Regions from separate parts of the Shewanella sp. MF08487 genome, predicted to be linked through region 3. Evidence: predicted binding sites of a transcription regulator. Region 3 holds the regulator's gene; each other region holds the start of a gene.

Region 1 (7,870 bases), on a different contig from region 3:
CTGCAATGGAAACATCGTTTGCGGCGATCATATTCAAGTTTTTACGTTTGAGTTTATCGCGCGCATAGGCTTCTACATCATGGGTTTCAGCGGCAAATCCCACCATAAAAGGACGGTTAGGTAAGCTCGCAACCGTGGCTAAGATATCAGGATTCCTCACTAGCGCAAGTTGCATTTCTTCTGCCGATTTTTTGATCTTACAGCTGGAAATCTCACTAATGCGATAGTCAGCTACGGCAGCGCAGCCGATAAAAATATCTTTATTATCAATATGTTTAATTACGGCATCGAGCATATTTTGTGCCGATTCAACATCAATACGTACTATACCCTCTGGCGTCATTAGATTCACCGGACCTGAGACTAACGTAACCTCTGCGCCCATATCTGAGGCCGCTTTGGCTAAGGCAAAGCCCATTTTCCCTGAACTATGATTCGAAATATATCTGACCGGATCAATGGCTTCTCGGGTTGGCCCCGCCGTTATAAGCACTGATTGTCCGGCGAGAGGCTTAAGTTCAGCGCTGTCATTAGGGGCAAAAAATTGTGTCGCCAGCTCGGCAATCTCTAATGGTTCTAACATGCGCCCAGGACCGACTTCGCCACAGGCTTGACTACCACTTGCGGGTCCCCAAAGCGTAAAGCCACGGGATGCAAGGCTAGTTAAATTTGTTTGCGTTGCCACATTGCGATACATCTGCTGATTCATCGCCGGGCACAGTGCAATGGGCGCCTCGGTTGCTAAGCAAGTGGTTGTGATTAACTCATCGGCCATGCCTGCATTAATCCGCGCCAATAGGTTTGCGGTCGCAGGCGCGATAATAACCAGATCTGCCCAGCGAGCGAGTTCTATATGACCCATCGCCGCTTCTGCTGCAGGATCGAGTAAGCTCGATGCGACGGGATGACCCGATAACGCTTGCAGTGTGAGCGGGGTGATAAACTCCATCGCACTTTGGCTCATCACTACGCGTACATCAAAGCCGCGATCCTTCAAGCGCCTGACTAAGTCAGCACTTTTATAGGCTGCAATGCCGCCGCCAATGCCCAGCAGGACGTTTTTATTTGTCAAACTCACAGACATCACCTGAGATAGAAATAATGCCGCAACGATAGCACAAAGTGGTGAATTTTAGTGATCATCCCTGTTCAAAAAAACTCGTCCATACTCTGTAAAGTAAAAATATGTGAGATGACACGGAGGTCGTATGGGCATTAAAGATTGGCCAGAGGGCGAAGGGCCTCGAGATAAGCTATTACAAAAGGGGGCGGGGCAGCTGTCGGATGCTGAGTTATTAGCGGTATTACTGCGAAATGGTGTCGCGGGATTGAATGCTGTTGATTTGGCGAGGTCGTTAATTGGTGAGTTTGGCGGCCTTAGAAATTTGCTTTGCGCTTCTCGAAATCAGGTATGTCGACTTCCGGGCGTAGGACCTGTAAAATACGCTCAGCTTCAAGCTGCGGCCGAATTAGCGCGGCGTGTAGCGCAAGAAAACTTGCAAAGAGGTCAAATTTTGACAAATCCCGATTTAACTCGGGACTATTTAATGAGACAATTGGCTGATCGCCCCTATGAAGTGTTTGCAGTTTTACTGCTAGATAGCCAGCATAGAGTGATTCAGTTTGTCGAATTATTCCGCGGTACAATAGACTCAGCCTCAGTGTACCCACGTGAAGTGGTGAGCTTAGTGTTGGAGAAAAAGGCCGCAGCAGTTATCGTTTGTCATAATCATCCGTCTGGTATTGCCGAGCCCAGTCAGGCTGACCGACGAATAACTGAACGATTAAAAAATGCGTTAGCAACCATAGACGTATCCTTATTGGACCATATGGTTGTAGGTGATCAAGAGATAGTTTCTTTTGCAGAACGAGGCTGGATTAATTAATCTAACACTTGATCTTCACTCTGTGATCGTGTATAAAATGCGCCCTCTTTGTGCCTCGGGCGACGGCCATACGAGGCACATTAATGCTCGAGCGTTAAAATTGTTTTTGGAGAAGATTGACATGTCAAGAGTATGCCAAGTTACTGGCAAGAAGCCGATGGTTGGTAACAACCGTTCGCATGCAAAAAACGCGACCCGTCGTCGTTTTTTACCTAACCTACAAAACCACCGTTTTTGGTTAGAAGAAGAGAAGCGTTTCGTACAGTTACGTATATCTACTAAAGGTATCCGTCTGATCGACAAGAAAGGTATCGAAGTTGTTGTTGCTGAACTTCGTGCCCGTGGCGAGAAGGTATAATAGATCATGGCTAAATCTAAAGGTAATCGTGAGAAGATCAAATTAGTTTCTACAGCTAAGACTGGTCACTTCTACACAACTGAAAAAAACAAGCGTAACATGCCTGAGAAAATGGAAATCAAAAAATTTGATCCTGTTATTCGCCAGCACGTTATCTACAAAGAAGCCAAAATCAAGTAATTCTTGGTGAGTGTTTCGAGAAAAGCCCCTTATTTAAGGGGCTTTTTTTTGCATTTTTTTCGCGACGAATCATCAATTTGAAGGCATTGCATTACATACCTAAGTCGCATGAATCATGCCTGGTAAAGTCAAAACGTTAAGCGAAATGTAAAAAGTGCTGTTTTAAGCATTTAAAATCATTAAAGCTGTGCTTTGGTGAGAATAAATTCTTTATATGTGAATTAAAATGCAATACCATACGCAAAAGTTAGCGATTCATTCCTGGTATGTCGCCGTGACATTGCCAGCTCAAAATGAGGTGTATATAACGCGTGCGTACCACTGAACTGGTTGATGGATTTCGTCACTCTGCCCCCTATGTCAATGCTCACAGAGGTAAAACCTTTGTGGTGATGCTTGGCGGTGAAGCTTTGGCTCAAAATCAATTTCGCGCCATCTTAAATGATGTCGCTTTGCTGCACAGTTTAGGGATAAAAGTGGTTTTGGTTTATGGCGCTAGGCCGCAAATTGATGCTGCATTAGCGAACAACGACATTGAGCCTATCTACCATGAAGGCGTGCGTATCACCGATGAAGAGTCGCTCAAAGTGATCAAACAAGTTGCGGGTGCACTGCAATTTGATATCACAGCGCGTTTATCCATGAGTTTAAGCAACACACCGATGCAAGGGGCACAAATTAACTTAGTTAGTGGCAATTTTGTCATTGCTCAGCCGCTTGGTGTGGATAACGGTATCGATTTTTGTTTAAGCGGTAGAGTGCGTCGTATCGATGTGCAAGGCTTAAAACGCCAGTTAGACAATCACTGTATTGTGCTGATGGGGCCGATTGCGGCTTCTGTTACTGGCGAGAGTTTTAATTTAACGGCTGAGGAAATTGCTACTCAGGTGGCGATCAAGCTCAAAGCTGACAAGATGATCGGTTTTAGCTCGCAAAACGGTATTCTTGATCGTAACGGCGATGTGATTGCAGAATTGATGCCTAATGATGCGCAAAACATTATGGATAAGCTGAGTGAACAAGGTTCTGCTTGCGTTGGCACTATGGCTTTCTTGAAAGCAAGCATTGATGCTTGTCGCAATGGCGTGCCACGTTGTCACTTAGTCAGCTATCTCGACGACGGTGCTTTACTGCAAGAGTTGTTCTCGCGTGAAGGCATTGGTACGCAAATAGTGACTGAGAGCGCTGAGCGCCTACGTAGTGCGTCTATCGCCGATATTGGCGGCGTACTGAACCTGATTCGTCCATTGGAGGAGCAAGGCATTCTGGTGCGTCGTAGCCGTGAGCAGCTCGAGATTGAAATCGAACAATTTATGCTGATTGAACGCGATGGTTTAGTGATTGGTTGCGCTGCGCTCTATCCTTTTGAAGAGGACAATGCGGGCGAGTTTGCTTGCCTGGTCGTGCATCCTGATTATCGCGATGCCGATAGAGGTAGTTTGCTGTTGAAAAACATCATCAATAAGGCGCGAAATCGAGGTTATTCACGTTTATTCGCGCTAACAACCCGTAGTATTCACTGGTTTTTAGAGCACGGTTTTGTGATTGAAGATGTTGAAGCGCTGCCACAAAAGAAAAAGCAGCTGTATAACTATCAACGTCGTTCAAAAATCCTCGCACTCGATCTCTAGTTTATTCTAAATCAGCCCTATTAATGCCAGCCTAGTACTCATATTAGTGCTGGCATTTTTGTTGATATAATTGGTCTTTATTGGCAAATTAAGGTTTAACCGCACAGGAGATGCTGCCGATGAGCCCCCAAGTATTCGAACTCGCCCCGTTAACCCAAACCTCTATGTTAAGTTTTATCGTCTTGCTATTAGGCTTAGCCGGTATCTTATTGATGTTGTGGTTCAAAAAAATGCCGAATATCGCCAAATCTGCCAGTTTAGGGATACTGCTTGTGATGATGGGCGGCTTTTCTTGGGTATTTTATCAATCTAGTCATGCGAAGTTAGTGTTAACTGATACTGGGCTCACATTGGATGCCCCCTTCTACAAAGTGCACCTATCGCGCGCGGATTTATTAGTTACCGAGGCGCGCATAGTCGATTTACAACAAGAGGTAGGTTTAACGCCGAGCTTTAAGGCGAACGGCATAGGTATGCCAGGGTTTCAATTGGGCTGGTTTAATCTACAGGGGAAAGGGAGATTATTTTTAGCGATAACAGATAAATCACAGTTAGTGCTAATCCCTACAACCAAAGGATATGATCTATTGCTGACGGTACCTCGAGGTGCAGAGTTAATTGCACAGCTACAAAAGTGAATCTTTTGCCGCTGTGCAAAGGGTAAATCCTTACGTTTTTTTGCGCTTGTAGGCCATATCTAAGCTGAAAATAAGTAATGCCGCCCAGATAAAAGCGAAAGTGACGCCTTTTTCTGCATCGAAGGGCTCATTAAACAGGCTTACAGCTAAGATAAACATAATACTTGGACCAATATATTGGAAAAAACCTAGCGTAGATAAAGGAATACGAACAGCTGCACCCGCAAAACACAGTAGTGGAATGGAAGTAACAATACCCGCAGCCATTAATAAAAGGTTCAATTGCCAATCGTTGGTTAGCATACTGGCTGTAGCGGTATCTGATGTAGCAACAAGATAAATCAGCGCAACGGGCAGCAGTACAGCGGTTTCAACTAATAAACCGGCCTTAGCATCCACATTGACCTTTTTTCGCAGCAGCGCATAGAAACCAAAGGTGCCTGCAAGTGCCAGTGAGACAATTGGAATAGAGCCAAAAGAGATTAATTGGATCAATACGCCTGCGCTGGCGAGTGAAACCGCAAACCATTGCAGTTTACGCAACCTTTCGCCTAGAAATAACATCCCGAGTAAGACGTTGAGTAAAGGATTGATGAAGTAACCTAGGCTGGCATCGAGCATGTGGTCGTTATTTACCGCCCAGATAAATAGCAGCCAGTTTCCCGCGATCAGTATGGAAGTAATGGTGAGAACCATCAACTGTTTAGGCTGTTTAAACAGTAAGCGTAAGCGAGAAAAACCGCCGATAAACTGCATAATGATCAGCATAAACACGAATGACCAAATCACCCGATGGAGCAAAATTTCGGTGGCGGAAACATGGTTGAGTAATTTGAAATATAAAGGCGCAAACCCCCACATACAGTAAGCACTGACTGCGAGCAGGATCCCTTTGCGGTATTCACGATCTGACATGAGACATCTTCGAAGGACAACAAGACGGCGATTGTAGGTGTGTCTGCTAGCTGACTCAAGATATTAACCGCGCTATTTTCGTTACAGAATATCTCGATAAGTCGTTAAACGGACAATGAACGTTAGTAAAACAGCTTGTTAATCAAGCTGTTTACGTTGCTGACGTTGAACGTAGTAGGCTAGGTTATTTATCTATAGTTAACGATTCCCGCCGTTAGCCCACCATATAGGTGCCGGTTCCAAAAGCAATGTGAGTACCTTGCTCGTTATGCAGCTCCATGCGACACACAGATACCCGATTGCCCGCACGGATCACGCTACCCGTGCCCGTAAAAGTGACTCCGCGGCCAGGACGTAGGTAATCGACCCGCATATCGATAGTCCCTAAGGTCTGCAGGCGTTGTTGTAATTCTTCAATGGTCCAATCTTCGCCGCTGGCGACAAGGCCGGCAAAAGCTGTCAGGCCACCAACAACATCCAAGATCGTCGCGGTCACGCCACCATGGAGAATTTGTTGGTGAATGTTACCAATTAATTCGGGTTTCATATTGACCACGACTTCGACACCATTGATGTCATAGCGTTTAATCTCTAGCCCCAGTAAATTATGAAAAGGCACATGTTTATCAAAGACGTCAGCCACTTTTTTTAATATCTCGGCTTGCATAGGGGTTGTCATTAGGATTGTCCTTGTCACGAAGTGACGGTATGAGGCTTTATTGGATTTATTATCAACGCTAATTCTATAAAAGTACGACTTAGAGCAATTAATCTACAGTGAAGCTAGCGACGAATGCAACTCTAGCCACGCAAGATAAGTTAGCCTGATAGACGATGTTACATTGGCGCAAGACAGAAACGGTTCACTGCTTTAGAATAGGCGCCCTCACTTTTGACATAGAAGATCCATGGAAACGCCTGTCCTCGAAATACACGATGATCCCCTTTCACAACGCCTTGCACAGGTGTTTGGTTACCGCAATTTTCGGGACGGTCAACGTGAAGTTATTGAGCGTGTTTGTGGTGGACAAGACTGTTTAGTTATTATGCCTACTGGTGGCGGTAAGAGTTTGTGTTACCAATTGCCGGCATTGTTGATGGATGGCATCACTATCGTCGTTTCACCCTTGATTTCTTTGATGAAAGATCAAGTTGATAGTTTATTACAAACCGGTGTAGCAGCCGCCTACCTTAACTCTTCTTTGCCACGAGAGCGTAGCGCCGAGGTACTAAAACAATTACGCCATGGCGAATTAAAACTGCTGTATGTGTCACCTGAGCGTTTGTTAAGCAGCGATTTTATTGAACGAATGCAGTCGTTGCCATTAGCCATGTTCGCGATTGATGAAGCCCATTGCATTAGCCAATGGGGACATGATTTCCGACCTGAATATGCCGCGCTCGGGCAATTAAAACAACTCTTTCCCTATGTGCCCATGATGGCGCTGACTGCAACTGCAGATCAGGCGACCCGCCAGAGTATTTGCGAGCGGCTCGGTATTGACCCTTTCCGTTTACTCTCCAGTTTTGACAGGCCCAATATTCGCTATACAGTCGCCGAAAAACTCAATGCTGCTAATCAATTACGGCATTTTCTCACTCAGCAAAATGGCACTAACGGTATTATTTATTGTAGTAGCCGTCGACGAGTCGATGAGGTGGCCGATCGCTTATGTCTGCAAGGCTTTAATGCTAAGGCCTATCATGCGGGTATGACGCAAGAAGATCGCGGCGCCGTACAAGATAGTTTTCTTAAAGATCAAATTGACATCGTCGTGGCGACGGTGGCTTTTGGTATGGGAATTAATAAATCGAACGTACGATTTGTGGTGCACTACGATATCCCTAAAAGCATCGAAGCCTATTATCAGGAAACGGGTCGTGCTGGCCGTGATGGGCTCGACGCGGAAGCGTTTATGCTGTTTGATCCTGCCGATATTGGCCGTGTGCGGCATTTAATTGAGCAAGCAGAGCCAGGGCCACAGCAACAAGTAGAATTCCATAAACTCAATACCATGGCCGCCTTTGCCGAGGCGCAAACCTGCCGTCGCCAAGTGTTGCTGCATTATTTTGATGAGAGTGCGCTCGAACCCTGTGGTAACTGCGATATTTGCCTTGACCCACCTAAACGTTATAACGGTACTGAAGATGCGCAAAAGGTGCTGTCATGTATTTTTCGTTTAGGGCAGCGTTTTGGTATTAATCATTTAATTGAGGTATTGCGGGGCTCGAAAAGCGCGCCAATAGTCGATCGCGGCCACG
Region 2 (7,870 bases), on a different contig from region 3:
GAACTGTCTTAGATAGCCCATCACCTGCGGTGTTGCTGAGCTCATCGCTCTTTCAATGTCCTTTGGCGTTGACTCCACTTTGACTAATTCGAGCTGGCGTAGATAGATGCTGTGCGTTGCACTGTCATACCAAGGCTTAGCCTCGAAAGTCGTGGTGAGTTTTGCGTTCAATGGAAATATCGGATTATTGATCGATACTTTTGTTGAAGCACTTACGCTCATTGTGTCAGGCTTCTGACCCAGTTTGACGCTGATATCATTAATACGCACATCAATGCCAACGAGTTGATTGCCTTGTTTTACCTCAAAATGGATCTCTTTACTGAGATACTGTTCCATTTCTTGCTCGGTGATACTGTACTGAGAGACGCAGCCGCCAAGCAGTACAGTCAGTCCTAAGCAAATCGTGCGGGAAAGTTTTTTCATTAACCAGTGTTTCTCATACCCGCCGCCACACCAGCAATAGTTAGCATTAGCGCTAATTGCACATGTTCGGATGCGGGTGTTTCAGTTGTTTCCTTACGTGTTCGTGCTAAAAGCTCGGTTTGTAAGAAGTTTAAGGGATCGATATACGGATTTCGCAGTTTAACTGACTCGCGATTCCATGGTGTATGCGCCATTAAACTATCTGATTTTGTCAGTTCGAGCACGACTTTAATGCCAAGATCTAACCGTTGGCGCAAGGTTTCACCTAAGTGATGCAACTCTTTCGGTACTAAACAGGTTTCATAGTAGCGCGCTAAGTTAGGTTCTGCTTTGGCGTAGACCATTTCGAGCATTGAAATTCGCGTGCTGAAGAAGGGCCATTCTTGTTCCATTTCTTGCAGTAACCCCATTTCTCCGCGTTCACTGGCGGCTTGCAACGCTTCACCAGCGCCGAGCCATGCCGGTAGCATTAATCGGTTTTGTGACCATGCAAATATCCATGGTATAGCGCGCAGGCTTTCAATGCCGCCATCAACACGACGTTTGGCTGGGCGACTACCCAATGGTAGTTTTCCTAACTCCACTTCTGGTGTTGCCGCGCGGAAATAAGCGACGAAATCAGGTTCGTCGCGCACTATACCACGGTAAGCACTCACGGATTCTTCTGCTAGGCGTTCCAAACAGTCGCGCCATTGTTGCTTTGGCTCAGGTGGGGGTAGCAGTGTCGCCTCTAATACGGCAGAGGTATATAAGGCCAGACTTTGCACCGCGACTTTTGGTAAACCAAATTTAAAGCGGATCATTTCGCCCTGTTCCGTTACGCGAATACGCCCATCAACGGATCCCGGTGGTTGCGATAGAATCGCTTTGTGCGCAGGACCGCCTCCGCGACCAATACTGCCACCACGACCATGGAACAAAGTAAGCTTAACGCCCGCTTGTTTACAGACTGCGACCAATTGCTCTTGAGCGCGATACTGTGCCCAGGCTGCGGCCATAACGCCGGCATCTTTGGCTGAGTCAGAGTAACCGATCATCACCTCTTGCGTGCCCTTGGTATAACCACGATACCAATCGATATTGAGTAAATCGGTGATGCATTTAGCGGCATTATTTAAGTCGCTTAAAGTTTCAAATAGTGGCACTACGCGCATCGGGTGCGAGCAGCCCGTTTCTTTAAGTAGCAGTAAAACCGTTAATACGTCTGAGGGTTTCCCCGCCATTGAAATAACATAAGAACCGAGAGCCTTAGCAGGGTGCTTAGCAATTAAGCGGCAGGTATTAAGTACTTCGGCCACGTCATCCGAAGGTTGCCAATTACTTGGCAGCAGTGGACGACGATTACTGAGTTCACGTAATAAGAATGCTTGTTTTTCGGCTTCGTCCCAATGATTAAAGTCACCCATACCGAGATAGCGAGTTAACTCGGCGAGAACATCGCTGTGGCGGCTGGCATCTTGACGAATATCGAGTCTGAGCATGTGAATGCCAAAACAGGCGAGGCGACGGAGGATATCGAGCAATAAGCCATTGGCAATTAGGCGCATACCGCAGTCGGTCAAACTCTTGTAGAGCATTTCTAGCGGCGCTTTAAGATCACTCTCTTGCCAGATCAGGCTGGATTTATCGACCTCCGGATTATGGCCTTCAATACGTGCATTTAAATAATCTATGGTATTGCGCAGTTTTTGGCGTAAATCGCGCAGTACGTAACGATAGGGTTCGCAGCAGTTGTTGGCGTAAGCGGTGAGCTCTGCGTTGGCTTTTTCCATTGATAACTCGCCCACTAATAGGATTATATCTTTTAAGAATAATCTGGCGGCTGCATGGCGGTTGCGGTCGAGTACCTCTTGGGTGACTTTTGCGGTGACAAACGGATTACCGTCGCGATCGCCGCCCATCCAACTTGAAAAACGTACCGGTGCGATATCAATCGGTAATTGCTGACCGGTACGCTGTTGTACTTGATCGTTGAGCTGCCTTAAAAAGTCGGGTACCGCTTGCCAGAGTGACTCTTCAATCGTAGATAATCCCCAACGGGCCTCATCTACTGGTGTTGGGCGTTCGCGGCGGATCTCATTGGTATGCCAGATTTGAGCAATCAATTGTCGTAAGCGTAAATTAACTTGCTGACGCTCTCTATCCAATAATTGGTCGTTCTCTTGCTCTGCGAGGCAGTCGACTATTGCTGCATATTTTTGGATTAGAGTGCGACGGGAAATCTCAGTTGGGTGTGCTGTTAATACCAGATCAATATCCAGTGTTTTAAGGCAATCAAGCATTTTACTTTGGTCAACGCTGCCATTGAGCATACGACCTAGTAGTTGCTCTACGGGATCGGGTACGCAAACGAGTTCGTCACAATTGCGACTAATAGTATGAAATTGCTCTGATAAGTTAGCTAAATTGAGGAACTGATTAAAGGCTTTTGCAAATGGAACGAGTTCTTCATCGGGTAATGCTGTGAGTAACTCAAGCATTTGTTCTCTGGCAGCTTGATCTCCTCGGCGTGAATCTTTGGCAAGTTTCCGGATCTGCTCGACCTTCTCGAGAAAGGAGTCTCCTAGGTGGGTACGCATCGTATCACCGAGAATTTGTCCTAACATACTCACGTTTGATTTTAATGACGCATACATATCGGTCATATTGCCAGCCTTAGTTACAACCATAGTTACTCCGAATAAAAAAACATTGAAATTCCGCATTACATTTAGCCCGTTAGCACAATACCTATCACTTAGGCCCGCGGTCAACAGGAGAACTTATAACTTATACGACTGATTTATCTGATATGCAACTAATCGGTACAATTGTTGAATAATATTCAATATAAATGCGAAGTAACGCAATATTTTGTGATAATTAGCGTAAGTGAATATGAAGTGCATTATTTGTAACTTTATTACATTCTTTCTTTTTGTTAAGGGAATGGGTTTTAATTGAAATTTATTTGCTATGGATAACTTTATTATTAACGAGTTAAGCTAATTGACGCGCTAATGTCAGGTGAGATAATTCGCGGTAAATCATAAAATAAATTAAAAATATATATTCACATATATTGCATAATTAGATATCCGTGGTAGTCTAGCCAGCAGTAGAGATGAGTCATCTTCTGTGACCTGTAGAGTAAATATCATGATTCAGAGTAAATACCAGACAGTGAATAAAATAACGACCTATAGCAATTTCCTGCGACGATAATCTTGTCATCATAGATATGCGCTGCTGCGTGTAGGCTACTTACCTATTGTTTAATATCCTTTGATTTGGTTAAAAAACACATGAAAAATATCGCCATTATTGGTGCCAGTGGTTACACAGGCGCACAGCTCACCGCGTTAATCCATGCAGAATCCGCGCTGACGATTCAGGGTTTGTACGTGTCTGAAAACAGTTTAGACAAAGGTAAGCCTTTAGCAGATTTGTATCCTAGCTATAGCCATATTGCATTAACGCTGTCGCCATTGTCCGATGAAGCTAAGGCAAAAATCGTTGCCGAAGCCGATGCCGTGGTGCTAGCGACAGAGCATTCAGTGAGCCTGCATTTAGCGGCTTGGTTTTATAGCCAAGGGTTAGCGGTATTCGATTTAAGCGGTGCCTATCGTTTCAGTGATGTGGCGCAATATCCTAAGTGGTATGGCTTTGAGCATGAATATCCTGAAGTTTTAGCCAAAGCCGTGTATGGCCTTGCCGAATGGAATGCTAAAGACATCGCTGCGACTAAGATGATTGCCGTGCCAGGTTGTTACCCGACCGCATCATTGACAGCGTTAAAACCGCTAGCGAGTTTACTGACATCGGCTTATCCGGTAATCAATGCCGTGAGCGGCGTAACAGGTGCAGGCCGTAAAGCGCAGTTACACACCAGTTTTTGCGAAGTGAGCCTGACACCCTACGGCGTATTAGGCCACAGACATCAACCCGAGATCGCCACTCAGCTTGGCCAAGAAGTGATATTTACCCCGCATCTTGGCAACTTTAAGCGTGGCATTTTAGCGACTATTACCGTACAGCTAAAACCAGGCACTACAACTGCCGATGTGGCAGCGGCCTATAGCGTGTATGACAAGGCCCCATTGGTCACTGTGAAGCACAATCAGTTCCCGAAAGTGGACGATGTGGTGCTGACACCTAATTGCCACTTAGGTTGGAAGTTTGATGAGAATAGTGGTTACTTAGTGGTAGCCAGTGCAATCGATAATTTGATGAAAGGTGCTGCCAGCCAAGCGCTGCAATGCATAAAGATTCATTTTAACCTTTAATTGTTCATCCTTATTTAAGAGAGTCGTCAAGATGTCTACAAACAACTCAGTATTAGTGCTTAAAGTGGGCGGCGCGCTGCTGCAGTGTGAAATGGGGATGGCGCGGTTAATGGATACGGCTGCGGCTATGTTAGCCAATGGTCAGCAAGTGTTGATGGTGCATGGCGGCGGCTGTTTAGTGGATGAACAGTTAGCGGCAAACGGCATGGAAACCGTCAAGTTAGAAGGTTTACGTGTGACTCCGCCTGAGCAAATGCCGATTATTGCCGGCGCACTTGCGGGTACTTCGAACAAGATCCTCCAAGGCGCAGCGACTAAAGCTGGGATTGTGAGTGTGGGCATGAGCCTCGCCGATGGCAATACTGTATCGGCAAAGATTAAAGATGAACGTTTAGGCCTCGTGGGCGAAGTCACGCCAAATGATGGCACTTATCTTAAGTTTATCCTTGCGCAGGGTTGGATGCCGATTTGTAGTTCCATTGCGATGATGGACGATGGCCAAATGCTTAACGTCAATGCTGATCAAGCTGCGACGGCCTTAGCCAAATTAGTAGGCGGTAAGTTAGTGCTGCTGTCGGATGTGTCTGGCGTGCTCGATGGTAAAGGTCAGCTCATCCGCACTTTAAACGGCAAGCAAATTGCTGATCTTGTTAAGCAAGGTGTGATCGAAAAGGGAATGAAGGTCAAAGTTGAAGCTGCACTCGAAGTAGCACAATGGATGGGGCAAGCAGTACAAGTTGCCTCGTGGCGTGATGCAAGCCAATTAATCGCATTAGCAAAAGGTGAAGCCGTAGGAACACAAATTCAACCATAAGTGGAGTAGGTTATGAAGCATTTACTATCGATAAAAGAGTTAACCCAGCAGCAGTTACTCGATCTGATTGCCTTGGCAAAAACGATCAAAGCCAATCCGGCTGAGTATCGCCACGCGCTGGATGGCAAGAGTGTGGTGATGTTATTTGAAAAGCCCTCACTCAGAACACGCGTTAGCTTTGATATCGGTATTAATAAGCTTGGTGGCCACTGTTTATATTTAGACCAGCAAAATGGCGAGTTAGGTCAACGGGAATCGGTAGCTGATTTTGCTGCTAACCTGTCTTGCTGGGCCGATGCGATTGTGGCGAGAACCTATTCACACACCACTATCGAACAATTAGCCGAGTTTGGCACTGTGCCTGTGATTAATGCTTTGTCAGATCTTTATCATCCTTGCCAAGCCTTAGCTGATTTTTTAACGCTGGCAGAGCAATTTGAGGATGTCAGCAAAGCCAAATTAGCTTATGTTGGTGATGGTAATAATGTTACCCATTCGCTGATGTACTGTGCGGCTATTCTCGGTGCCACCATGACAGTGATCTGCCCTGCGGGTCACTTTCCTGATGGCTACGTAGTGGCAGAAGTGCAAGAGCTTGCTAAGCGATATGGCGGTAAGCTGGTACTGACTTCAGATATCGATGCGATTGAAGGTCACGACGCTATTTATACTGATACTTGGATTTCAATGGGCGATCCAACGCCTTTGTCGGATATCAAAGCGAAGTTTGCACCATACCAAGTAAACAAAGCCTTGATGGCGAAAGCGGGCGCTAACTTCTTTATGCATTGTTTGCCCGCCCACCGTGGTGTAGAAGTAACAGATGAAGTGATGGACGGTGCAGGCTCCTTAATTCTGCAACAAGCCGAAAATCGGATGCATGCCCAAAATGCGGTACTGGTAACCTTATTTAGTTAAATTAACCCTGTTTAGCAGCCTGTTTTCTCCTAGGTGAGAAACGAGTCATAGGAATTTAAGATGTCTATCGAGATAAAAAATACTGGCGTGAAAAAAGTGGTTTTAGCCTATTCAGGTGGTCTAGATACCTCGGCCATTATTCCTTGGTTAAAAGAAAACTACGATAACTGTGAAATCATCGCATTCTGCGCCGACGTTGGCCAAGGCGAAGAAGAGCTGGTTGGCTTGACTGAAAAAGCCTTAGCTTCGGGTGCGTCTGAGTGTCATATCGTCGACCTGAAAGAAGAATTCGTTAAAGAATATATCTACCCAACGATTGCGAGCGGGGCGATTTACGAAGGCACTTATTTACTCGGTACGTCAATGGCGCGTCCTATCATTGCCAAAGCGCAGGTTGAAGTGGCCCGTAAAGTGGGCGCCGATGCTCTGTGCCACGGTTGTACCGGTAAAGGGAACGATCAAGTACGTTTCGAAGGTTGTTTCGCCGCATTAGCCCCTGATTTAAAAGTGATTGCACCATGGCGTGAATGGACTATGCAAAGCCGTGAAGATCTACTGGCCTATTTAGCCGAACGTGACATTAAGACGTCAGCGTCAGCGACTAAAATCTATAGCCGTGATGCCAACGCTTTCCATATTTCCCATGAAGGTGGTGAGTTAGAAGATCCATGGAACGAGCCAAGCAAAGGCGTATGGACTCTGACAGCCGATCCTGAAGATGCACCGAACAAGCCTGAATATGTGTCGCTAGAAGTAGAACATGGCCGTATCACGAAAGTGAATGGAGAAGCCCTAACGCCTTATGCTGCGCTGATGACATTAAACGCGATTGCTGCGCCACACGGTGTGGGTCGTATCGACATCACAGAAAACCGTTTAGTCGGCATGAAGTCTCGTGGCTGTTACGAAACACCCGGCGGCACTGTGATGTTCGCAGCACTGCGTGCGATTGAAGAACTTGTACTCGACAAAACCAGCCGTAACTGGCGTGAGCAAGTTGCCGCACAAATGGCGCATTTAGTGTATGACGGTCGTTGGTTCACGCCACTTTGTAAGTCACTGCTGGCAGCATCTGAGTCACTGGCAGAATCAGTTAACGGTGAAGTAGTGGTTAAACTCTACAAAGGCCAAGCAACGGCAGTGAAGAAACGTTCACCTAATAGCTTGTACTCCGAAGCGTTTGCCACCTTTGGTGAAGATCAAGTGTACGATCAAAAACATGCAGAAGGCTTTATCCGCCTGTACTCATTAGCGAGCCGCATCCGCGCCCTCAACGCTAATGACGTTAAGTCTAAGTAATAGGTCGTTTAAAAGGGCGCCTAGCGCCCTTTTTTGTTTCTAGGTTTTGATCAAGTTTTTTGATTCAGATGAGTCGATTTCAAATCAGCAGTGAGTAAGGGGAGTTAGCATGGCTTTATGGGGTGGAAGATTTCAGGGCGAAACGAGC
Region 3 (7,870 bases):
ACTGGCGACCGCCATCGACATTATGGCAACGACCCGTAACGTAGCGACTATTCAGTAAATATTGCACTAAATCGATAATTTCCTCATTGCCCGCCTCTTTTGGTAGTAACGCTTTAGCTAAGGTTTTTTGTTGATAGGCAGCATCATCTTCTGCATTAAATAAAATCATCGCTGGGGCGATGGAATTGACTTTCACCTCGGGGGCAAATTTAGCAGCAAAGGATAATGTCATATTGTGCAGCGCAGCTTTACTGGCAGCGTAGGCAATATGCTTCTGACTGCCCTTCTCGGCCACATAATCGGTAATATGGATAATATCACTCGCACCAATATTACCATCCGCTCCAGCGCGTAGCGGCGCTTCTAAGGCCAAGTTTAATTGATAGGGCACGCTCACATGCACTTGCATCATCCGCTGCAACACTTCGCTCGGCGCAAAAGTGGCGCTTTTTGCAGGCTCATTCCTTATAATCACAGGATCAGGCAGCCAATCGGACGCATTGTGAATAATAGCGCGAATTTGAGGCAGCTTAGCGAGCTCATCGATTAAGGATTGCACTTGGATATCATCGTAAAAATCACAGGGATACAAAGTCGCGCCTAAAGTCTTTAGCTCATCAATACTCGGATAGTGGCTACGATAGGTACCAATCACACTCAGGCCTTGGGCGAGAAAATGTTTGGCTAAGGCGTAACCAATACGCTTACCTACGCCAGTGATGATGATGGGAGATGTCATACTAATCCTATTATTTTTAAAGCGATTATGGCTCGTTTATGATTCATTGAATGGTAAATACACCTAAGACTCAAGCAAAACGAATCAACACCCAAAATCCTAGCGCACTTTTTTAGGTTTAACCTAACAGAAAGGCCAGTGCACACAGCTAAACCAGCTTCAATCTCGCAGCAACTGCGATCTAAAATGATTGCTGCTGCGTATAGGATAAGCTCAAGCATTGAGATTAAGTCATCAGAGGTGATATTCGATGGAACTACGAATTTTTTATGATGGAAACTGCCCATTGTGTAGCGCCGAAATGCGTCAACTGAAAGCGCGCGATCCCAATAATGTCATTGCGCTAGAGGATTTAAATGCACCCGACTTTAGCGAGCGTTTCAGCCATATAGATAGAGACTACGCCAATACTATTCTCCATGGAGAAACCGCATCGGGCGAAGTATTACTCGGCTTAGATGTTACCTGCAAAGCGTGGGCACTCACGGGAACCCGCTCTTGGATACAATTATTACGTTTACCCATTATTAAGCCCGCTGCCGATTGGATTTACCTACGCTTTGCTAAAAACCGATATCGCATTTCTTATTTACTGACTGGTAAAGCTCGTTGCGACGATAATTGCCAATTACCCACTAAGCGCCGCTGATTTAGCTTTAGGTTTAAGAAGCGTAAAACGTAGGCATAAAAAAACGGAGCTCAAGGGCTCCGTTTTTAACTCGTTATAATCTAAAAGATTACTCGAATAATTATTTAACGAAATCAACGCCTAGTTTGATATCGCTTTTCAGCGTATCTAACATAGAATCACGGGCGTTAGCTTCAAATGCACTCACTTCACCGTAAGGCAGTACTTTTTCAATACCGTTTTTGCCTAACAATACAGGTTGTGCGAAGAACTGGGCGTGTTCACTGCCGCCGTCAACGTAAGCACATTCAACAATGTTAGCTTCACCTTGCAGACCACGAACCAAAGACAGACCGAAACGGCAAGCCGCTTGACCCATAGACAATGTCGCGCTGCCGCCACCGGCTTTAGCTTCAACCACTTCTGTACCCGCGTTTTGAATGCGAGTTGTCATAGTTGCCACTTCTTCATCAGTGAAAGTCACGCCTTCAACTTGAGACAGCAATGGCAGAATGGTCACGCCGCTATGGCCGCCGATCACATTCACTTTAACATCAGCAACGTTTAAACCTTTTAATTCGGCAATAAAGGTTTCAGAGCGGATCACGTCCAGTGTGGTAATACCGAATAGACGGTTTTTATCGTAAACACCGGCTTTTTTCATCACTTCGGCTGCAATAGCCACAGTGGTGTTAACTGGGTTGGTGATAATACCGACTAAAGCAGTAGGACAAGTCGCAGCCACTTTTTCCATCAGGTTACGCACGATACCAGCGTTGATGTTAAACAGATCAGAACGATCCATGCCTGGTTTACGCGCAACACCAGCAGAAATCAGTACTACGTCTGCATCTACCAGCGCAGGCGTTGGATCTTCACCGGCAAAACCTTTGATTTCAACAGCAGTCGGGATGTGGCTCAAGTCAACCGCAACACCCGGAGTAACCGGTGCGATATCATATAGAGACAGCTTTGAGCCCGCAGGCAGTTGAGTTTTTAACAGTAAGGCAAGAGCCTGGCCGATACCGCCAGCAGCACCAAGTACAGCAACTTTCATAATGAACTCCGTTATTTCTCGGATATGTGTGACATGGATCTAATTTGCGTGTGCGTCACATTACTGGAATGTCGCAACAATTTCAATTATCCCTTAGTCGTGGAACAAAAGAATTTCGAAATAACTGATAGCTCACAAAAGAACAATGACTCGATTGCACATTTTAAGCCGATGATAATGACACTGAGTCTACTGCTTAGTGAATGTTTATTCAGCCAATTTGATTGTATGTTGACAATTTGTTTAAAAATATTCAAAATGGGCCTGTTTTTTTGAATAAAGAATAATAATATTATGCAGACGACCAAGAATCAGGATGACCTTGTTAGAGTTTTTAAGTCGATTTTAAAAGAAGAGCGCTTTGGCTCTCAAAGTGAAATCGTCATCGCCTTGCAAGCTGAAGGCTTTGGTAATATTAACCAATCAAAAGTATCACGCATGCTCAGCAAGTTCGGCGCCGTTCGGACTCGCAACGCTAAACAAGAGATGGTGTATTGCTTACCCGCCGAATTAGGCGTGCCAACCGCAGGCAGCCCATTAAAAAACTTAGTGCTGGATGTTGACCATAACCAAGCCATGATTGTAGTGCGAACCAGCCCTGGCGCAGCACAACTGATTGCCCGCTTATTGGATTCTATCGGTAAGCCAGAAGGGATTTTGGGAACGATTGCAGGTGATGATACGATTTTTATTTGCCCATCAAGCATCCAAGATATCGCCGACACCTTAGAAACCATCAAATCTTTATTCAATTATGCCGAATAAATAAAGCACTTAATGCCTTGGCATTAAGTGCTTTATCAAAATGTAACTCTTACAACTCAACTTGGTCAGTCACAACAATTTACTCATCGAACTGCAGCATGAAATCTAAAGCGGGTACGAAGAAAGATGAACCCGTTAATGCCTTAGTAAAATGCATTAAATGATCATGATTACCTTCGCCATCACCAAATATCATACTGTGTAGCATTTTTTCAAAATGTTCGGGTGTACGACAGCAAGCAATAAACATCAACCCCTGCTCTTTAAGCGATCCGTAGGGCATGCTCTGACGTAGGATTTCCATTGAGTTTCCGTCAGCATCTTTAAGATTCACCCGTTTTATATGGCTGGTGAGTGGCTTATCCTTGGATTCATATTCGATATTATCTTGTTTAGTGCGCGCGAATATATCTTCTTGTTTTTTAATCGGTAAGCGGTTCCACTTACTTAAGTTATGGGCATATTTTTGTACGTGAACATAACTGCCGCCCTTAAATCCAGCATCCTCATCACCCACCAGTGTGACTTCTTGACGATGGCGTCCCTTTGGGTTTTCAGTACCATCGACAAAACCTGTCAGATCGCGACTATCCATAAATCTAAAGCCGCGTTCTTCGTCCACTAATTCCACCAAATCTTCAAACATTTGGCTAATTTCATTGGCGACTAAATGCAGAATATCGTAACGGTCACAGCGAATATGTACATACAAATCATATTCGATTGCAGGTGCATCAAGACTCCCAGCTTGTATCGCAGGAAAAGGCCTTAACATTTTAGGGCGGGCATCGGTATAGAGGCTATCCCAGTAATTAGCGCCGATACCGACAAAACCATTAAATGCACTGTCAGAATACTGATCTGTCAGTTCGTAAATATACTGCGCTACGTTGGCAAGGCAGGGACGTAACTGCGACTCCACATTATCATTTGCATTAAACATCAAGTAGATACTATGTAAGTTTCCCTCTGCACACACACCTAACTGTTCACGCGGCATATTTTGAATATCCATTTGGTTGTGACCTTGTTCTAAATTCATTTTCGGTAATATTATCCGCAACTTTCCCTAAAAATGACATTAACTAACGCACACTTTACTCGAGTTTATTAATGATAATGCTCATAACTAAGCGTTGTTGTGCTCAAGCTCATTGAAAAATGATGCAGCGCATAAATTTCGCTAGCGAGTCTACCCCAATACAGCAAGCAAAGCTCACTAACGCCATGATATTTATTTAAACTAATATCCTGCAGCATGACCATCTTTACGACTCTCGGATGCGCCGCGGTAAACACCGGTTTCTGCATTAAAGCCAATCGCTTGATAACCACCGAAATCCCCTAAAGTATCACGCAATACATGCCCTTTTTTAATGAGTTCACGGCGCGTTTCAACAGGAAAGCCTGACTCTAGGCTCACATAACCGCCATCGGTCATCACCTCACCGGTAGGCTCAGTAGAACCAGTATGCAAAATCCGAGGCGCATCGCCCGCTTCTTGTAGGTTCATTTTAAAATCAATGAGATTTATTAAAATTTGTGCATGCATTTGTGGCTGCGTTGCACCGCCCATAACCCCAAAACTAAGCCAAGGCTTACCTGCTTTAGTCACAAACGCGGGAATAATCGTTTGAAAAGGTCGCTTACCTGGCGCATAGGTATTGAACCGCCCCTCGGTTAAATCAAACATTTGCCCACGGTCTTGCAGTACAAAACCAAGGTCGGCTGGCGTCATTCCCGAGCCCATACCGCGGTAATTACTCTGGATAAGTGACACCATATTGCCGTCTTTATCTGCCGTGGTGAGGTAAACCGTATCTCCGTGCTGTAGGGCTGGATTACCTGCATCAACACTTTTGGCGGCTTTATTCGTGTCGATTAATTTAGCTCGCTCATAGTTGTAGTGTTGTGATATCAACTCGGTAACAGGGACTCTATTAAAGGCCATATCAGCATAGAATTTAGCTCTGTCGGCAAAAGCCAGTTTTTTAGCCTCTACAAATAAGTGCACATATTCAGGGCTGTTAAAGCCCATAGCAGCGACATCAAAGGGTTCCATGGTTTTTAAAATTTGCAGGGCGGCAATACCTTGTCCATTGGGGGGTAATTCCCACACATCATAACCACGATAATTAACCGAAACAGGCTCAACCCATTCACTGGTGTGACTGGCTAAATCTTCATAGCTTAAATAGCCCCCTTGTGACGCCATATATTTATCAATACTTTTAGCGATATCACCTTTATAAAATGCATCACGCCCACCCTTAGCAATTTTCTCATAGGTGTTTGCTAACGCGGGATTTTTAAAGATTTCACCTACCGCTGGCATCTTACCCGTTGGCATATAGGTTTCTTTAAATCCTGGGAATTTAGCCAGCTTTTTAGCACTGCTATCAAGATAATAAGCAATGAGCTCTGATACCGGAAAACCATTGCGGGCGTAACCAATCGCGGGGGCAAGATTATCCGCCATAGGTAATTTACCAAACTTATTATGCAACTCATACCAACCATCAACCGCACCGGGAACCGACACAGGCAAAGGGCCAAGTGGCGGTAAATAGTCGAGCCCGAGGGATTTAAGCTTTTCTAAGCTCAATGATTTGGGGCTACGACCTGAAGCATTAAGACCATAAAGACGTTTATCTTTCGCACTCCAAACGATGGCAAATAAGTCACCACCTACACCCGAGCCTGTGGGCTCAACCAAGCCTAACATGGCATTAGCTGCAATCGCAGCATCTACCGCGCTGCCACCTTGCTTGAGTATATCAATCGCCACTTGAGTCGCTAATGGCTGGCTCGTCGCCGCCATTCCATGTGTGGCATACACTTCTGATCGGGTTGCAAATGCTTTACCCGTAATCCTATCCATGGCCATTACTCCTGAAGATGATACCGCTGTTGCCACGATAACGAGGGTATAAATTGAATTTATTATTTTTAACATAACACCTCCTAAATAAGAGGATTAAAGTAACAAGGCTGAGCAAAAATATCATCAAGCAATAGCACTTAAACTCAAGTTAAACGTAAGTAAAAATGTCTCACTCTCGCTCACGTATCCGATGCTGGAGCGGTCTATAGCCTTGCCTAACATAGGTTAAATTGCGGCTGGGCTCTGCATTTTAAGCAAGTTTGCGTATACAATAGCGTAATATTTTGAACCCTTAGCCACAGGATGCCCCATGCCTTGGATCCAACTCCGTGTAAATACCAATAGCGATGATGCTGAAACCATTAGTGATTTACTGATGGAAGCCGGCTCAGTCTCTATTACCTTTGAAGATGGTAAAGACACACCGATTTTTGAACCTAAACTGGGTGAAACCCCGCTATGGCGTGATACCGTGGTTGTGGCGTTATTCGATGCAGAAACTGACCTAACACCAACCATAGCCATGCTAAAAACCTTACCTTTCCTCGGTGAAAACTTCAGCCACAAGGTAGAGCAAATCGAAGATAAAGACTGGGTACGCGAATGGATGGATAACTTCCACCCTATTCTCTTCGGCACACGTTTATGGATCTGCCCAAGCTGGCGCGAAATCCCTGATCCAACCGCAGTAAATGTGATCCTCGATCCCGGTCTTGCCTTTGGCACTGGCACACACCCCACTACGGCACTGTGTTTAGAGTGGTTAGATAGCTTAGATTTACGTGATGAAGAAGTCATCGATTTTGGCTGTGGCTCTGGCATTTTAGCCGTAGCGGCACTAAAACTGGGCGCGAAAAAAGTTACCGGTATTGATATCGACTATCAAGCCATTGACGCCTCACGCGCCAATGCTGAGCGTAATGATGTCGCAGACAAGCTGGCACTCTACTTACCAGAAGATCAGCCCGCTGATCTTAAGGCCGATGTGCTAGTCGCGAACATACTGGCAGGCCCACTGCGCGAATTGGCGCCTTTAATCGCCGAACGCGTTAAAAGTGGTGGTAAATTGGCCCTTTCTGGTCTGCTAAAAGAACAAGCCCAAGAAGTCTCTGACTTTTATAGCCAATGGTTCGATATGGACGAAGCGGCTCACAAAGAAGATTGGAGTCGCTTGACAGGCACGCGCAAATAGCGCTAAAGGGTGGCGCAACGTGCGCCACCGTTGACTTCCCACAATATAGCCTCTGACTTCTTGACGATTAAATGTCAAGAAATAAAATTGCCTCTAGGTCATTTATTGACCTTTGCATCGCCAACAAAAAGGGCTACTATAGCGCCCCTTTGAAGAGCAAGGTGAAACATAAAATGCAGATTGGACCCTATCAACTGAAAAATCAGCTGATCGTGGCACCAATGGCAGGTGTCACCGACCAAGCCTTTCGTAATCTTTGTCTTCGTTATGGCGCTGCCTTAGCGGTTTCTGAGATGCTTTCATCCAATCCCGATGTTTGGGATACGGATAAAAGCCGCCAGCGCATGACGCATTCTGGTGAAGAAGGTATTCGCTCAGTGCAAATAGCCGGAGCCGATCCTGATTTAATGGCGCAAGCTGCGTTGTTCAATGTTGAACAAGGCGCTCACATCATTGATATCAATATGGGTTGCCCCGCAAAAAAAGTGAATAAAAAGCTGGCTGGCTCAGCGCTGATGCAAAACCCGCCGCTGGTAAAAGAAATTTTACAAGCCGTGGTCGCCGCAGTGAATGTACCCGTCACGTTAAAGATTCGCACCGGTTGG

The links. The regulator ArgR, encoded in region 3, controls arginine synthesis, uptake and breakdown. The targets are predictions, from matches to a motif close to ANTGAATANNTATTCANT.
Region 1: a site for ArgR is predicted at 2,640-2,657, ahead of argA (amino-acid N-acetyltransferase). Genes of this name have one in related genera too.
Region 2: a site for ArgR is predicted at 3,487-3,504, ahead of argC (N-acetyl-gamma-glutamyl-phosphate reductase). Genes of this name have one in related genera too.

Annotation. Positions count from the first base shown of each region.
Region 1 covers NZ_JBOZPB010000006.1:33,962-41,831, reverse strand. Annotated here, with positions in the region: gene coaBC (bifunctional phosphopantothenoylcysteine decarboxylase/phosphopantothenate--cysteine ligase CoaBC) at 1-1,087, opposite strand, end outside; gene radC (RadC family protein) at 1,209-1,886, shown strand; gene rpmB (50S ribosomal protein L28) at 2,008-2,244, shown strand; gene rpmG (50S ribosomal protein L33) at 2,251-2,424, shown strand; gene argA (amino-acid N-acetyltransferase) at 2,736-4,055, shown strand; gene ACRN9H_RS06075 (PH domain-containing protein) at 4,175-4,693, shown strand; gene rarD (EamA family transporter RarD) at 4,724-5,608, opposite strand; gene ACRN9H_RS06065 (thioesterase family protein) at 5,823-6,287, opposite strand; gene recQ (DNA helicase RecQ) at 6,517-7,870, shown strand, end outside.
Region 2 covers NZ_JBOZPB010000020.1:1,910-9,779, forward strand. Annotated here, with positions in the region: gene ACRN9H_RS13755 (DUF1439 domain-containing protein) at 1-426, opposite strand, end outside; gene ppc (phosphoenolpyruvate carboxylase) at 426-3,095, opposite strand; gene argC (N-acetyl-gamma-glutamyl-phosphate reductase) at 3,711-4,691, shown strand; gene argB (acetylglutamate kinase) at 4,723-5,505, shown strand; gene ACRN9H_RS13775 (ornithine carbamoyltransferase) at 5,518-6,423, shown strand; gene ACRN9H_RS13780 (argininosuccinate synthase) at 6,484-7,722, shown strand; gene argH (argininosuccinate lyase) at 7,832-7,870, shown strand, end outside.
Region 3 covers NZ_JBOZPB010000008.1:51,449-59,318, reverse strand. Annotated here, with positions in the region: gene folM (dihydromonapterin reductase) at 1-739, opposite strand, end outside; gene ACRN9H_RS07910 (thiol-disulfide oxidoreductase DCC family protein) at 990-1,388, shown strand; gene mdh (malate dehydrogenase) at 1,489-2,424, opposite strand; gene argR (transcriptional regulator ArgR) at 2,719-3,189, shown strand; gene ACRN9H_RS07895 (Dyp-type peroxidase) at 3,269-4,204, opposite strand; gene ggt (gamma-glutamyltransferase) at 4,433-6,145, opposite strand; gene prmA (50S ribosomal protein L11 methyltransferase) at 6,384-7,265, shown strand; gene dusB (tRNA dihydrouridine synthase DusB) at 7,439-7,870, shown strand, end outside.